One region of the Streptomyces sp. BBFR2 genome, then DNA from elsewhere that is predicted to be linked to it. Evidence: riboswitches for the same ligand, from Rfam matches in the RefSeq annotation. Region 1 holds a riboswitch; each other region holds the start of a gene.
The links. A riboswitch is a leader RNA that binds a small molecule or an ion and turns the genes downstream of it on or off. The one in region 1 is predicted to bind thiamine pyrophosphate.

Region 1 (5,230 bases):
CTCCATGCCCTTGTCACGCAGTTGGACGATGTCCACCCCGGAGGAGAGCACCGCGTCCAGGAACTGCGGCAGGTCGCCCTGGCGGGTGCGGGCGTCGGTGCAGAGGTAGAGCCGGGCGTCGGCGAGGGCCGCGGCGCGGGCGGCGTGGGTCCGGGTCGTCATCGGGTGCTCCCCCAAGGCGGTGGCGTACGGCCGGGTGTCCGGCGCGTACGCCACCTCGTAGCGGTTTACGGATGCTGATGGGCGCGGGCGGGCCGGGTGCGGCCCGCCCGGGGCGTCACATGGCGAGCGCCTGCGCCCGGCGCTTCACCTCCGTGCCGCGGTTCTCGCGCAGGGCCTGCGCGGGGGTGCCGGGCAGGGACTCATCCGGGGTGAAGAGCCACTCCAGCATCTCCTCGTCGGCGAAGCCGTCGTCGCGCAGGAGCGTCAGGGTGCCGACGAGGCCCTTGACGACCTTGCCGTCCTGGATGAAATCGGCCGGCACGTGCAGTGCCCTGTTCTCGCCGCGGCGCACGGCGATCAGCTGGCCCTCCTTGACCAACTGCCGTACGCGCGTCACCTGGACGCCGAACGCTTCGGCGATGTCGGGGAGGGTGAGCCAGGCGGGGACGAGTCCATCGATGTTTGCGTCAATCTCGGTCACAGGACAAGCGTGCCACCTCGCACTGACAGTCGGTAGCCGGGCATCGCCGCGCGAGGCCCGCGTGGCGTGCCGGAGCACCGGCGTACGGCCTTCGCGCGGGCGCCGGTCCGGCCGCCGTACGCCCCGTCCGGCTCAGCGCACCGCGGATTTGAGCGGGACGGACGCGTCGGCCGCGCGCAGCCGGTCCAGGGTGGCGCCGCGCTCGATGAGGCGGCGGCCCTGGGCCAGGTCGCGGGGCCTGCCGACCGCCAGCAGCGCCACCAGGACGCCGTCGCGCAGCCAGATGACCGACCAGGCGGCGCCGTCCGGGTCGCCGCGCCACACCAGTTCGTCGGCGCCGCCGTGGTCGCCCGCGTACTGGACGAAGCGGCCGAACTGCTCCGACCAGAAGTAGGGCACCGGGTCGTAGACGGTGGCCTCTGCAGGGTCGCCGGTGATGTTCCGCGCGACGGTGCGGGGGCCTTGGAGGGCGTTGTCCCAGTGGTGGATCAGGAGGCGGCGGCCGTAGCGGGCGGAGGGGAAGGAGGCGCAGTCGCCGACGGCGTGGACGTCGGGGGCGGAGGTGCGCAGCCGGTCGTCGGCGAGGACCGAGCCGTCCTCGGGCGAGAGCGCGATGCCGGAGCCGGCCAGCCAGCCGGTGACGGGGCGGGCGCCGATGCCGACGAGGACGGCGTCGGCGGGCAGGGCGGTGCCGTCGTCCAGGACGACGCCGCGCTGCTCGACGGAGGCGACGCGCGCCCCGGTGCGCAGGTCGGCCCCGGCCGCGCCGTACCAGGGCGTCATGTGGGCGGCGACCTCGGCGGGCAGCGCCCCGGCCAGCGGGCGGTCGGCGGCCTCGACGACGGTGACGGCGCAGCCCGCCTCCCGGGCGGCGGTGGCGAACTCGGCGCCGATCCAGCCCGCGCCGACCACGACGACGTCGCTCCGTGCGGCCAGGACGGGGCGCAGCCGGCGCGCGTCGTCCAGGGTGCGCAGCAGGTGCACACCGGGGTGGCCCTCGGTGCCGGGCAGCTTCAGGGGTGCGGACCCGGTGGCGAGGACGGCGTGGTCGTAGCGGACGGGGCCGCGCACGGTGTCCAGCAGGTGTTCGGCGGGGCGGATGCCGGTCACCGGGTGGTCCAGTTCCAGGTCGATGCCGAGGGAGCGGAAGTCGACGTCGAAGGCGGCGCCGTCGGCCTTGCCCAGCAGGACCGCCTTGGACAGCGGCGGCCGGTCGTAGGGCGGGTGCGGTTCGTCGCCGAAGAGGGTGATCGCACCGTGCCAGCCGTTCTCGCGCAGCGCGACGGCGGTCTGCACGCCCGCCATACCGGCGCCGGCGATCACCACGCGCGGCGTGTGGTCAGGGGCCTGGGGGGACTTGCTCTGCTCGCTCACCCGGTCACTCTAGGGCGGCGCGGGAGGCCGTCCGCAGCACCGCGCGAGGAGATCTCTGACACAGCGTCACGGCCCGTCCGCCACGCCCCGGGGCGGGCGGGCACTCCCTTACGGGTCCTCGGGGGCGGGTACTAGGGTGAGGCGGACACGCACTCGCGGGAGCCCGGACGCACCGGGCTGAGAGGGAGGCTGACCGGCCTCCGACCGTACGAACCTGATCCGGGTCATGCCGGCGAAGGGAGGGGCTGGACGCCCATGCCGCCATCCGTCACACCTCAGAGCCCGCAGCATCCACCGCCGCACCCCGATGTCCTGGTGATCGGCGGTGGCCTCATGGGGCTGGTCACCGCCTGGCGGGCCGCGCGGCGCGGTCTGCGGACCGCGCTGGCCGATCCGGAGCCGGGCGGCGGCGCGGGCCGGGTCGCCGCCGGGATGCTCGCCGCCGTCACCGAACTGCACTACGGCGAGGAGACGCTGCTCGGCCTCAACCTCGCGTCCGCCCGCCGCTACCCGGACTTCGTGGCGGAGCTGGAGGAGGCGAGCGGCCTGGACGCGGGCTACCGCGCCTGCGGCACCCTGGCCGTGGCGCTGGACGCCGACGACCGCGCCCACCTGCGCGAACTCCACGCACTCCAGGTGCGGTGCGGGCTGGAGTCCCACTGGCTGCCGGGGCGTGAGTGCCGGCGCCTGGAGCCGATGCTCGCGCCCGGCGTGCGCGGGGGCCTGCGGGTCGACGGCGACCACCAGACCGATCCGCGGCGGCTGACCGCCGCGCTGCTGGTGGCCTGCGAACGGGCCGGGGTGGTCTTCCACCGCACCCGCGCCGCCCGGCTGACGGTCACCGCGGGCCGCGCCACCGGCGCCGAGCTGGCCGACGGCACCCAGGTGTCGGCCGGCAGCACCGTGCTGGCCGCGGGCAGCCTCAGCGGGCGGCTGGCGGGCGTGCCGGACGAGGTGCGGCCGCCGGTGCGCCCGGTGAAGGGCCAGGTGCTGCGGCTGCGGATGCCGCGCATGCCCCTGGGGAGCGCCCCGTTCCTGTCCCGCACCGTACGGGCCGTGGTGCGCGGCGGGCCGCTCTACCTGGTGCCGCGGGAGAACGGTGAGCTGGTCGTCGGCGCCACCACGGAGGAGCTGGGCTGGGACACCACCGTCACCGCGGGCGGCGTCTACGAGCTGCTGCGGGACGCGCACGAGCTGGTGCCGGGCCTGACGGAGCTGCCGCTGGTGGAGACGTGCGCGGGGCTGCGGCCCGCCTCGCCGGACAACGCGCCGCTGCTCGGCCCCACGGCGCTGCCCGGGCTGCTGCTGGCCACCGGGCACTTCCGCAACGGCGTGCTGCTGACGCCGATCACCGGTGACGCGCTGGCCGAGGCGCTCACCACGGGGCGGCTGCCCGAGGAGGCCCGCCCCTTCTCCCCCGACCGCTTCGCCCCGGGGGCCGGTGCGCCGGCCGCCCCGGGACGCGTCCTCCAGGAGCAGCAGGCATGACCACACCGACCCCATCCGCCCGATCCGCCTCGTCCGCACCGGTCACGGTCACCGTCAACGGCGCCCCCCGGGAGATCCCCGGCGGGCTGACCCTGGACCGTCTGGTGGCGACGCTGTCCACCGCCCCGTCCGGGGTCGCGGCGGCGGTCAACGAGACCGTCGTCCCGCGCTCCCGGTGGACGGACACCCTGCTCGGCGCCGGTGACCGCGTCGAGGTGCTGACCGCGGTCCAGGGAGGCTGACCGGTGGCCGACGATCTCTTCACCCTGGGGGGTACGGAGTTCACCTCCCGCCTGATCATGGGCACCGGGGGCGCGCCCAGCCTGGACGTCCTGGAGCGGGCGCTGCTCGCCTCGGGGACGCAGCTCACGACGGTCGCCATGCGGCGCCTGGACCCGACCGTCCAGGGTTCGGTCCTCTCCGTCCTCGCCCGGCACGGGATCCAGGTGCTGCCGAACACCGCGGGCTGTTTCACGGCCGGCGAGGCGGTGCTCACCGCCCGGCTCGCCCGGGAGGCGCTGGGCACCGACTGGGTCAAGCTGGAGGTGGTCGCCGACGAGCGGACGCTGCTGCCCGACCCGGTGGAACTGCTGGACGCGGCGGAGACCCTGGTGGACGACGGTTTCACGGTGCTGCCGTACACCAGCGACGATCCGGTGCTGGCCCGGAAGCTGGAGGACGCCGGCTGCGCCGCGATCATGCCGCTGGGCTCGCCGATCGGCTCCGGTCTGGGCATCCGCAACCCGCACAACTTCCAGCTCATCACCGAGCGCGCCGGGGTCCCGGTGATCCTCGACGCGGGCGCCGGGACCGCCTCGGACGCCGCGCTCGCCATGGAGCTGGGGTGCGCCGCGGTGATGCTGGCGTCGGCGGTGACCCGCGCCCAGGAGCCGGAGCTGATGGCGCGGTCGATGCGGTACGCCGTCGACGCGGGGCGGCTGGCGTTCCGCGCCGGGCGCATCCCGCGCCGCCATTTCGCGCTGGCGTCCTCACCGCGGGACGGCCGCGCGGAGCTGGACCCGGAGCGCCCGGCGTTCTGACCTCCGGGGCGGCGGGGCGTGCCGCGCCGCCCCGGAGCCGGTTCCGGTCACCGTTCGGCTTCAGTGCACCCGGGCGGGCGGCCGGGCGGGCCGCGGTGTCGGTGCCTCCTCGTAGACTCGTCTGCCGTGGATACGACCCTTCAGGACCCCCTGGTCGGGCAGTTGCTCGACGGCCGGTACCGCGTCGAGGCGCGCATCGCCGCCGGTGGCATGGCGACGGTCTACCGCGCCCTGGACACCCGGCTCGACCGCGTGCTCGCCCTGAAGGTGATGCATCCGTCGCTGGCCGTGGACGGCGCGTTCGTGGACCGCTTCATCCGCGAGGCGAAGTCGGTCGCCAAGCTCTCGCACCCCAATGTGGTCGGCGTCTTCGACCAGGGCACGGACGGGACGTACGTCTATCTGGCGATGGAGTACGTCGCCGGGTGCACGCTGCGCGACGTGCTGCGCGAGCGGGGCGCGCTCCAGCCGCGGGCCGCGCTGGACGTGCTGGAGCCGATCCTCGCCGCGCTGGGCGCCGCGCACCGCGCGGGCCTGGTGCACCGCGACATGAAGCCGGAGAACGTCCTGATCGGCGACGACGGCCGGGTCAAGGTCGCCGATTTCGGGCTGGTGCGCACGGTCGGCGCGCACACCGACACCACCGGCGCGGTCCTGGGCACCGTCTCGTACCTCGCGCCCGAGC
Region 2 (5,230 bases), 1.9 Mb from region 1:
CCTCGCCGCCGAACTGCTCCGTGATGCTCCGGCTGATCTTCATCGAGCAGAACTTCGGCCCGCACATGGAGCAGAAGTGCGCCGTCTTCGCCGGCTCCGCGGGCAGCGTCGCATCATGGAACTCCCGCGCGGTGTCGGGGTCGAGGGCCAGATTGAACTGATCCTCCCAGCGGAACTCGAAGCGGGCGTCCGACAGCGCGTCGTCCCACTCCTGAGCGCTGGGGTGCCCCTTGGCGAGGTCCGCCGCATGCGCCGCGATCTTGTACGTGATGACGCCGGTCTTCACATCGTCGCGGTCCGGCAGCCCCAGATGCTCCTTGGGCGTGACGTAACAGAGCATCGCCGTACCCCACCAGGCGATCATCGCGGCGCCGATGCCCGACGTGATGTGGTCGTAGGCAGGCGCGATATCCGTGGTCAGCGGGCCGAGCGTGTAGAACGGCGCCTCCTCGCAGATCTCCTGCTGAAGGTCGACGTTCTCCTTGATCTTGTGCATCGGGACATGGCCCGGGCCCTCGATCATCGTCTGCACACCGTGCGCCTTGGCGATCTTGTTCAGCTCGCCGAGCGTGCGCAACTCCGCGAACTGCGCCTCGTCGTTGGCGTCCGCGATCGAGCCCGGGCGCAGCCCGTCACCGAGCGAGAACGTCACGTCGTACGACGCGAGAATGTCGCACAGCTCCTCGAAATGCGTGTACAGGAATGACTCCTGATGGTGCGCCAGGCACCAGGCGGCCATGATCGAGCCGCCGCGGGAGACGATGCCGGTCTTGCGGCGGGCGGTCAGCGGCACGTACCGCAGCAGCACACCGGCGTGGACCGTCATGTAGTCGACGCCCTGCTCCGCCTGCTCGATGACGGTGTCCTTGTAGATCTCCCAGGTCAGCTCCTCGGCCTTGCCGTCGACCTTCTCCAGCGCCTGGTAGAGGGGGACGGTGCCGATCGGCACCGGGGAGTTGCGCAGCACCCACTCGCGGGTGGTGTGGATGTTGCGGCCGGTGGAGAGGTCCATGACCGTGTCGGCGCCCCAGCGGGTCGCCCAGGTCATCTTCTCCACCTCCTCCTCGATGGACGAGGTGACCGCGGAGTTGCCGATGTTGGCGTTCACCTTCACCAGGAAGTTCTTGCCGATGATCATCGGCTCGATCTCCGGGTGATTGACGTTCGCCGGCAGCACCGCCCGGCCCGCCGCGATCTCGTCACGGACGAACTCGGGTGTCACCCCCTCGCGGACCGCGACGTACTCCATCTCCGCGGTGATCTCGCCGCGCCGCGCGTAGGCGAGCTGGCTGACCGCCACGCCGTCCCGCCCGCGCCGTGGCTGGCGAGGCCGCCCGGGGAAGACCGCATCGAGATTCCGCAGGCCACCGCGGGGTGAGGTGTGCTTGAGACCGTCGTCCTCGGGGCGCGGTGGGCGGCCCGCGTACTCCTCGGTGTCGCCCCGCGCGATGATCCAGTTCTCCCGCAGCGGTGCCAGACCACGGCGGACATCGGTGTCGATCTGGGGATCGGTGTACGGACCTGACGTGTCGTACAGCGTCACGTCCTTTCCGTTGGTGAGGTGCACTCGCCGGACCGGTACCCGCAGGTCCGGGCGTGATCCGGCGACGTAGCCCTTGTGCCAGCCGATCTCCTTGACGGAGCCGTCCCGGCCGGACTCGCCGTTTTCGGGCGTGCGTGCATCCTGCAGAGTCATGAAGACCCAACTCCCTACGCCGGCATTACCCGGTAACAGGTTCGGCGGTCGACGCAGCGGCTTCCGTCCGCGGTGTTTCACGTGAAACACCGCCGGGACGAAGGTCAGCGCCCTCTCAGCCCGGTGCTCCGAGCTCCCGCGATTGCAAAGGTGGCACCACGGTAGCGGCCGGTACGCCGAGGTGGCCAGGGGGCCCGTGCTTCTTGCGATGATCGGGCGGTGACCGGCATCGACACGTCCTCCTCCGCCACCGCCTCCCACCACGGCCACAGCCATGGGCACGGGCACGGCCCGGCGGCCCCCGTCTCCCGACATCTGCGGAAGGTCATCGCCGCGGTGCTGATCCCGTTCGCGGTCGCCGTCGTGGTCGGACTGGCAGTGCTGTGGCCGGGCGGCGCCCCCGGCCACAAACCGTCCGGCGTCGGCTTCGACCAGCCCCAGGAATCAGCCCGCGTGATCAAGGTCGCCGAGGTCGACTGCGCGAAGGTGCACGCCGAACAGCAGCCTGCCCCGGGGGAGCAGCCGGGCGGGCCCCCGGCGAAGGCCAAGGGCCCGTGCGAAGTCGCGACGGTGAAGGTGACGACGGGTGAGAACACCGGCCGGACCTTCGACACGGTCGTCACCCCGGACGCGCTGCGCCACTACACCACCGGGCAGGAGGTCCGGGTCGCGTACTCCCCCAAGGCGCCGTGGGATCTGCAGTACTCGATCAACGACGTCGACCGGACGGTGCCGATGTGGGTACTGGCCGCGATCTTCGCGGGCGCCGTCGTCGTGGTGGGACGGCTGCGCGGGATTCTGGCGCTGGTCGCGCTGGTCGCGAGCTTCGGGGTGTTGACGCTGTTCATCCTGCCGGCGATCCTCCAGGGCTCGAACCCGCTGGTCGTCGCGGTGGTCGGCGGTAGCGCGATCATGCTGATCGCGCTCTACATGTGCCATGGGCTGACGGCCAGAACCTCGGTCGCCGTCCTCGGGACCCTCGCCTCGCTGCTGCTCATCGGGGTGCTCGGCTCGGTCTTCATCGGCTGGGCGCTGCTGACCGGCAACACCGACGACTTCACGGGGCTGGTCCACGGGCTCTACCCGGACATCGAGATCCGGGGTCTGCTGCTGGCGGGCATCATCATCGGCTCCCTGGGGGTGCTCGACGATGTGACGGTCACCCAGACCGCGGCCGTGTGGGAGCTGAAGGAGGCCGATCCGTCGGCGTCCTGGCGGACGCTGTACCGCGCGGCGATGCGGATCGGGCGGGACCACATCGCCTCGGTGGTGAACACCCTCGTCCTCGCCTACGCGGGCGCGGCGCTGCCGCTGATGCTGCTCTTCTCGATCGCGCGGAGCGGGATGGGCGCGGTCGCGGGCAGCGAGGTGGTGGCCGAGGAGATCGTGCGGACGCTGGTCGGCAGCGTCGGACTCGTCGCGTCGGTGCCGCTGACCACGCTGCTGGCCGCGCTGGTCGTCTCGGCCGACCGCGGGCGGCCGGACACTCCGGGGGACGGGAACGGAGCGGCCGGCCGGGGCGCGGACGCTCCACCGACCGGCGGCCGGGCGGCCGCGCGGCGCGCCGGGCGCGGGACACGCGGGCGGCGCCGCAGGGCGTGAGGCGCCGCCGGAAACCCGTCGCGCTGCCGGTGGTGCGGGCCCGGGCGGCCGGGCCCGTACCGCGTTCGGCCCGGACCACCGGGGGACAGGGTCGTCCGGGCCGAGCGCGGGCGGTGAGCCACCCGCGGCCTGCGGGTCAGCCCGCCTTCGACGCTTCGGTCAGGATGCGGTCCAGTACGGCGTCGAGGGTGTCGCAGACCTCTTCCGCGCCGAGGGGCACGAGGCGGTCCGTACGGTCGAGGAAGGCCACCAGGGGAGGGGCGCTGACGCGGAAGAGCGCGCGCTCGGAGCCCACTTGAAGGCTGATGAAGACATCGCTGAGATGGCCGCCCGCGACCGGTTCGATGCGTACATCGCCCTCGCCGGAGGGTCTGCTCAGTCCGTCGAGCATCAGCTCACGGCTGAAGGCCCAGGTGACCGGCATATCACCGGGTAGGTCGAAGGTGAGGCGGACGGCATACGGATCGGCGCTGTCGAAGTCCAACTGCACCGGGATCCGGAAGGCGAGTTCCTCCGAAACGAGGAAGCTCATGATCACTTCTGCCTGAACTGTGTCGGTCATCAACCACTGCCCCGCACTAGATCGGGATGGCCGGGATTCGTCCCCCGGAGCCCTATTGACGCCATCGTCTGTCACGTGCCAGCAGATCACAAGGAGTGAGTTTTCAGATACTGATAGAGAAGGCGAGTGTCGTTAGTGTCGCCTCCGCCATTTTCCGTAGCCGCGCCGTGACGGAGCGCAATCGGTGCAGTTCCTCGACGGGAAGAGAAACCGCCAGCGCCGCGGCGGCGGATCCGACCTGGATGGGAATCGCGGAGCAAACCGTGCCAAGGGCATATTCCTGTTGTTCATATGCGACGTGACCGCGACGCACCGTATCCAAACGATGCAGCAGATCGTCCTTGGATCGCACGGAAAAAGGGGTTATGGACTTCACCGGATAGCGGGAGAGATGTTCCTTGCGAGCGGCCGGGTCGAGCTGCGCCAGGAGGCACTGACCGATCGCGTGGGCGTGGGCGGCGGTGCGGAAGTCGACCCACTCCGTCACCGGTGGACGGTCCGGTGTGCCGCCGACCGCGACCACCTCCACCTCCCCCTCGCGGTAGACGGCGAAGTAGACCGCGGCGTCCAGCCGCTCACCCAGCGTGGACAGCGCCGTGGAGAGTTCCTGCCGCCGGTGCCGCTGCCCGCCCGCCCGTCCGAGGGCGTCCGCGGCCGCCCCGAAGACGAAGACGCCGTTGCACCGGCGGAGATAGCCCTCGTGGGTCAGGGTGCGGAGCAGGTGGTACGTGGTCGGCAGCGGCAGACCGGCCTCCCGGGCGAGTTGTTTTGCCGGGGCGCCCTCCGGGTGTGCGCCGACCGCTTCGAGGAGCCGCAGGGCGCGCTGGACCGAACCGATCAACGTGGGGTGGGAAATGGATTCGTCACTCGCGGCCGCCAACCTCAACCCCCAGTCCGATCGCCCGCGGGACACAGAGCCCCGGGCGCGGGATCGTTCCCGCGTCGCGCGCGTCTTCCAGGGCCCCGTCCGCGACATCCGGGCCGCGGTGTCGCCTCGGTCGCTTATTTTCCGGAACGTCAACATCCGGAAGATGCCTGCGACGGCACTCTAACGCGGTGCAACCAAGTGGTAACCCGAATGGCCTGGGAGTTAACTCACCTGGCGCACTTCTTGACCGGGACGTGGTGGGAGGGGCGTGGGATGGCGGGGGGGGTGAAGGGGCGGGTTATGGGTTCGCTGTGCTTCTGGGGCCCCCTCCCCCCTCCCCTCCCCACCCCTCGCCCCCGATGTTCAACTCACCGCGGCACAGCACTCATTTCGACGCACCGCAGTGCCGCCCCCCGGCACGGCCCCCGATACGACCGCACCCCGCTCCAGGGGGAAGGAGCGGGGCGTCGGCGGCGAGCGGGGACGGCGGTGTCGGTTGCCG
Region 3 (5,230 bases), 3.6 Mb from region 1:
CGGCGTCAACCCGAGCAACGACGGCAACATCATCCGCGTGACGTTCCCGGAGCTGACCGAGGAACGCCGCAAGGACTACATCAAGGTCGCCAAGACCAAGGGCGAGGACGCGAAGATCTCGATCCGCAGCGTCCGCCGCAAGGCCAAGGAGAGCCTGGACAAGCTGGTCAAGGACAAGGAGACCGGCGAGGACGAGGTCCGCCGCGCGGAGAAGGAGCTCGACGACACCACCGCGAAGTACGTCGCGCAGGTGGACGAGCTGCTCAAGCACAAGGAATCCGAGCTCCTCGAGGTCTGATGAACGAGTCATCCTGGGGGGCCTCGCCCGGCGCCGGTCCATGGGGGCCGGCGCCGGACCACGGGGCGGCCCCCGCGCCGCATGGGGCGGCGTTCCCCGCCGCGGCGGGACACCCACCTGACGGGGGAGCGGCCGCCCGGACCCGCCCTCTGCCCGTCGTGCCCGACACCGGCCGATACCAGGACGACGACCGGGACCACCGGGGCCCCCGGGATGACCCGAACCACCGGGACGACCGGGGGGCCACTCGCCTGAGCGGCCCCCTGTTCCGCGACGAAAAGCCGCAGGAGCCCATGGCCACGCCTTTCCCCGGTTCCCCCGGGCCCGATGGCTCGACGGACCCGCAGAAGCCTCACCCGACGGAGCCGGAGAAGCCCGAGAAGAAGAGCGCGGGGCGCAACCTGCGCGCCGCGATAGGGGTGGGCGTCGGCCTCGGCGTGGTCATCCTCGCCTCCCTCTTCGTCTACAAGCCCGTCTTCATCGGCGTGATAGCGGTCGCCGTCGTCGTGGGCCTGTGGGAGCTCACCGCGCGCCTCGCGGAACGCAAGGACATCCAGGTACCGCTGATCCCCCTCGCCGTCGGCGGCGTCGCCATGGTGGTCGCCGGTTACGTCCGCGGGGCCGGCGGTGCGTGGACGGCGATGGCACTCACCGCTCTCGCCGTCCTGGTGTGGCGGATGACGGGCAAACCCGAGAACTACCTCCGGGACGTCACCGCGGGCGTGTTCACCGCGTTCTACGTCCCTTTCCTCGCCACCTTCGTCGCCCTGATGCTCGCCGCCGACGCGGACGGGCCGCAGCGGGTGCTGACATTCCTGCTGCTGACCGTCGTCAGCGACACCGGGGCGTACGCCGTGGGATGGCGGTTCGGGAAGCACAAGCTGGCGCCCCGGATCAGCCCCGGCAAGACGCGGGAGGGCCTGGTCGGCGCCGTGCTGTTCGCGATGGTCGCCGGCGCGCTGTGCATGGAGTTCCTGATCGAGGGCGGTGCGTGGTGGCAGGGTCTGCTGCTGGGCCTCGCCGTCGCCGCCAGCGCCACCCTCGGCGACCTCGGCGAATCCATGATCAAGCGGGACCTCGGCATCAAGGACATGGGCACCCTGCTCCCCGGGCACGGCGGGATCATGGACCGGCTCGACTCCCTGCTGCCCACCGCGCCGGTGGTCTGGCTGCTCTTCGTGATCTTCGTGGGCACCGGTACGGGGTGACCTTCGCGCCCCATGCCTGACACCGCGCGTGTCCTCGCATGACGGAAGCCCCTCATCGGTGAGAAGCCGCTGGTGAGGGGCTTCTGCGTTGCTTATGAAGCAGGTTGGCTGGTTCTGGGCCGGGGCGGGCATGGGGCGGAGTCGCCGGTGCTGCGCTGTGCTGTGCGCATGGGGCGGTGGTGGCGTGGGGCGGGCGCCCCATGCGGCGGCGCCCCATGCCGCAGCGCCCGTTCGGCGGGTGCCTCGTTGCGGCGCGCCCCATGCGGCGCGGTGGTGGGGAAGCATGGGGCGGGCTCGGGTGAACCGCTACGGGGCCCTCGCCCCGTGGGTGCGTACCCCTCCGTGGGCCCGGTGCCCTGCCCGGGGCGCTCCGCCCGCGCCCCGGGCGTGCGGGGGTGACCGCCCCCACCCTTGGGACGGCCCGCCCCGCCCCGGGGGTCTGCGACACTGGATGCACCATGCCGAAGCCCGGAGAACTCACCTTTGTCGCGCCGCGTGGGGCCAAGAAGCCCCCGCGGCACCTCGCCGATCTCAGCCCCGTGGAGCGCCGCGAAGCGGTGGCCGCGATCGGGGAGAAGCCGTTTCGTGCCAAGCAACTGTCGCAGCACTACTTCGCGCGGTACGCGCACGACCCGGCGCAGTGGACGGACATCCCGGCCGCCGCGCGGGAGAAGCTGGCGACGGAGCTGCTGCCCGAGCTGATGAGCGTGGTGCGGCACATCTCCTGCGATGACGACACCACCCGCAAGACCCTCTGGAAGCTGCACGACGGCACCCTCGTCGAGTCGGTGCTGATGCGGTACCCCGACCGCGTCACCATGTGCATCTCCTCGCAGGCCGGATGCGGTATGAACTGCCCGTTCTGCGCCACGGGGCAGGCCGGCCTGGACCGTAACCTCTCGACGGCGGAGATCGTCCACCAGATCGTCGACGGCATGCGGGCGCTCCGCGACGGAGAGGTGCCCGGCGGCCCCGCGCGGCTGTCCAACATCGTGTTCATGGGCATGGGGGAGCCGCTCGCCAACTACAAGCGGGTCGTCGGCGCCATCCGCCGGCTCACCGACCCCGAGCCCGACGGCCTGGGACTGTCGCAGCGCGGTATCACCGTGTCGACGGTCGGGCTGGTTCCGGCGATGCTGCGGTTCGCCGACGAGGGCTTCAAATGCCGCCTGGCGGTCTCGCTCCACGCCCCCGACGACGAGCTGCGCGACACGCTGGTGCCGGTCAACACCCGCTGGAAGGTCCGCGAGGTGCTCGACGCCGCCTGGGAGTACGCGGAGAAGTCCGGCCGCCGGATCTCCATCGAGTACGCCCTCATCCGTGACATCAACGACCAGGCATGGCGCGGTGACCTCCTCGGACGGCTGCTCAAGGGGCGGCGCGTCCATGTGAACCTCATCCCGCTGAACCCGACGCCCGGATCGAAGTGGACCGCCTCGCGGCCCGAGGACGAGCGGGCGTTCGTCCGGGCCATCGAGGCGCACGGCGTGCCGGTGACGGTGCGCGACACCCGCGGCCAGGAGATCGACGGGGCCTGCGGCCAGCTCGCCGCCTCTGAGCGCTGACCCGCGCGCTGGTACCGTGTGATCGAACAAATGCACATTCCGACAGGGGAGCGCCACAGCGCTGAGAGTGCGGAGAGACCGTAGCGATACGGGGACCCGCAGACCCTTGAACCTCGCCCGGGTCATTCCGGGTAGGAAGTTCGGTCATCACTCATGCTGTTGCGCCCCGTGCGGTGCCGCATGGCACGCGTCCCGACGCGCCCCATGCGGCACCGCACGGGGCCGCGTCTCTTCCTGGCCAGCCAGGAGGACACCAGTGGGTCACACCAGCCTCACCACCCGCCGCAGAGCCACCGCGGCCGTCGTGGTCACCGCCGTCGCCATGGGCGGACTCGCCGCCTGCGGCGGCTCCGGTGATGACGCGGCGGACGCCAAGACCGTCACGCTCGTCAGCCACGACTCGTTCAACGCCTCGAAATCGGTGCTCGCCGACTTCGAGAAGCAGAGCGGCTACAAGGTCCGCGTCCTCAAGGGCGGCGATGCCGGGAAGGCCGTCAACCAGGCGATCCTGTCCAAGGACAATCCGCAGGGCGATGTCTTCTTCGGCATCGACAACACGCTGCTCTCCCGCGGTCTCAAGGCCGGCATCTTCGCCCCGTACCGGGCGAAGGGCCTCGGCGCGGTGCCGGACGCGCTCCAGCTCGACAAGGCCGGGCACCGTGTCACGCCGCTCGACTACGGCGACACCTGCGTCAACTACGACCGCGCCTACTTCACCGCGCACCACCTCGCGCCGCCGAAGACCTTCGACGACCTGATCAAGCCGGAGTACAAGAACCTGCTGGTCACCGAGAACTCCGCGACCTCCTCACCGGGGCTCGCCTTCCAGCTCGGCACCGTCGCCGCGTACGGCCAGGGCGGCTGGCAGGGCTACTGGAAGAAGCTCAAGGCCAACGGCGTGGAAATCGTCGACGGCTGGGAGCAGGCGTACAACGAGCGGTTCTCCGGCTCCGCCGCGGGCAAGGGCAAGGGCGACAAGCCGCTGGTCGTCTCGTACGCCTCCAGCCCGCCCGTCGAGGTGCTCGGCAAGAAGCCGGAACCGAAGCAGGCGCCGACCGGTGTGGCGACCGGCACCTGCTTCCGCCAGATCGAGTTCGGCGGTCTGCTCCAGGGCGCGAAGAACGAGAAGGGCGGCAAGGCGCTGCTGGACTTCCTGCTGAGCCGGAAGTTCCAGGAGGACATGCCGCTCCAGATGTTCGTCAACCCGGTACGCGAGGACGCCGCCGTGCCCGCGCTGTTCACCAAGTACGGCGCGACGATCGACAAGCCGGCGACGGTCGCGCCGGAGACGATCACCGCGCACCGCGAGCAGTGGATCAAGCAGTGGTCCTCGCTCGTTCTGAAGTAACCGCACGGGGCCGCCGCCCCATGCGCGCCACGGTGGTGCGCATGGGGCTGCTGGTCCTGCCGCTCGTCTTCTTCGCGCTGTTCTTCGCCTACCCCGTCGCGGCGATCGTCGGCCGCGGACTCACCGATGGAGGCCGGTGGCAGTTCGGCCGGCTCACCGCCGTCCTCGGCGACCCGGACATCCTGCACGTCCTGTGGTTCACGCTCTGGCAGGCCGCCGCCTCCACCGCCCTGACGCTGCTCGTCGCCCTCCCCGGGGCGTATGTCTTCGCCCGCTTCGACTTCCCCGGCAAGCAACTGCTGCGCGCCGTCGTCACCGTCCCGTTCGTCCTGCCCACCGTCGTCGTGGGCTCCGCCTTCCTCGCGCTGGTCGGCCGCGGCGGGCTCCTCGACGACCTGTGGGGGCTGCGGCTGGACACCACGGTGTGGGCGATCCTGCTGGCACACGTCTTCTTCAACTACGCGGTGGTCGTCCGCACCGTGGGCGGCCTGTGGGGCCAGCTCGACCCGCGGCAGGAGGAGGCCGCGCGGGTGCTCGGCGCGGGGCGGTTCGCCGCATGGCGCCGGGTGACGCTGCCCGCGCTCGGCCCCGCTGTGGCCGCGGCCGCGTTGATGGTCTTCCTGTTCACCTTCACGTCGTTCGGCGTGGTGCAGATCCTCGGCGGCCCCACCTTCTCCACCCTGGAAGTGGAGATCTACCGGCAGACCGCCGACTTCCTCGATCTGCCCACCGCCGCCGTCCTGACCTTGATCCAGTTCGTCGCGGTGCTCGGGCTGCTGGCCCTGCACGCCTGGACGGTACGCCGTCGCGA

Region 2: it holds a riboswitch for thiamine pyrophosphate, as region 1 does, so the genes downstream of both, thiC (phosphomethylpyrimidine synthase ThiC) here and thiO (glycine oxidase ThiO) in region 1, are expected to answer to the same signal.
Region 3: it holds a riboswitch for thiamine pyrophosphate, as region 1 does, so the genes downstream of both, ACGH2B_RS05910 (thiamine ABC transporter substrate binding subunit) here and thiO (glycine oxidase ThiO) in region 1, are expected to answer to the same signal.

Annotation. Positions count from the first base shown of each region.
Region 1 covers NZ_CP172415.1:5,301,776-5,307,005, reverse strand. The annotation lists gene thiE (thiamine phosphate synthase) at 1-162, opposite strand, end outside; gene ACGH2B_RS21585 (Rv2175c family DNA-binding protein) at 278-643, opposite strand; gene ACGH2B_RS21580 (NAD(P)/FAD-dependent oxidoreductase) at 776-2,017, opposite strand; TPP riboswitch at 2,163-2,275, shown strand; gene thiO (glycine oxidase ThiO) at 2,273-3,505, shown strand; gene thiS (sulfur carrier protein ThiS) at 3,502-3,747, shown strand; gene ACGH2B_RS21565 (thiazole synthase) at 3,751-4,545, shown strand; gene pknB (Stk1 family PASTA domain-containing Ser/Thr kinase) at 4,672-5,230, shown strand, end outside.
Region 2 covers NZ_CP172415.1:3,370,024-3,375,253, forward strand. The annotation lists gene thiC (phosphomethylpyrimidine synthase ThiC) at 1-1,696, opposite strand, end outside; TPP riboswitch at 1,691-1,846, opposite strand; gene ACGH2B_RS13310 (YibE/F family protein) at 1,916-3,298, shown strand; gene ACGH2B_RS13315 (SsgA family sporulation/cell division regulator) at 3,435-3,860, opposite strand; gene ACGH2B_RS13320 (IclR family transcriptional regulator) at 3,964-4,740, opposite strand.
Region 3 covers NZ_CP172415.1:1,688,149-1,693,378, reverse strand. The annotation lists gene frr (ribosome recycling factor) at 1-298, shown strand, start outside; gene ACGH2B_RS05920 (phosphatidate cytidylyltransferase) at 298-1,506, shown strand; gene rlmN (23S rRNA (adenine(2503)-C(2))-methyltransferase RlmN) at 1,965-3,071, shown strand; TPP riboswitch at 3,106-3,227, shown strand; gene ACGH2B_RS05910 (thiamine ABC transporter substrate binding subunit) at 3,394-4,419, shown strand; gene ACGH2B_RS05905 (ABC transporter permease) at 4,440-5,230, shown strand, end outside.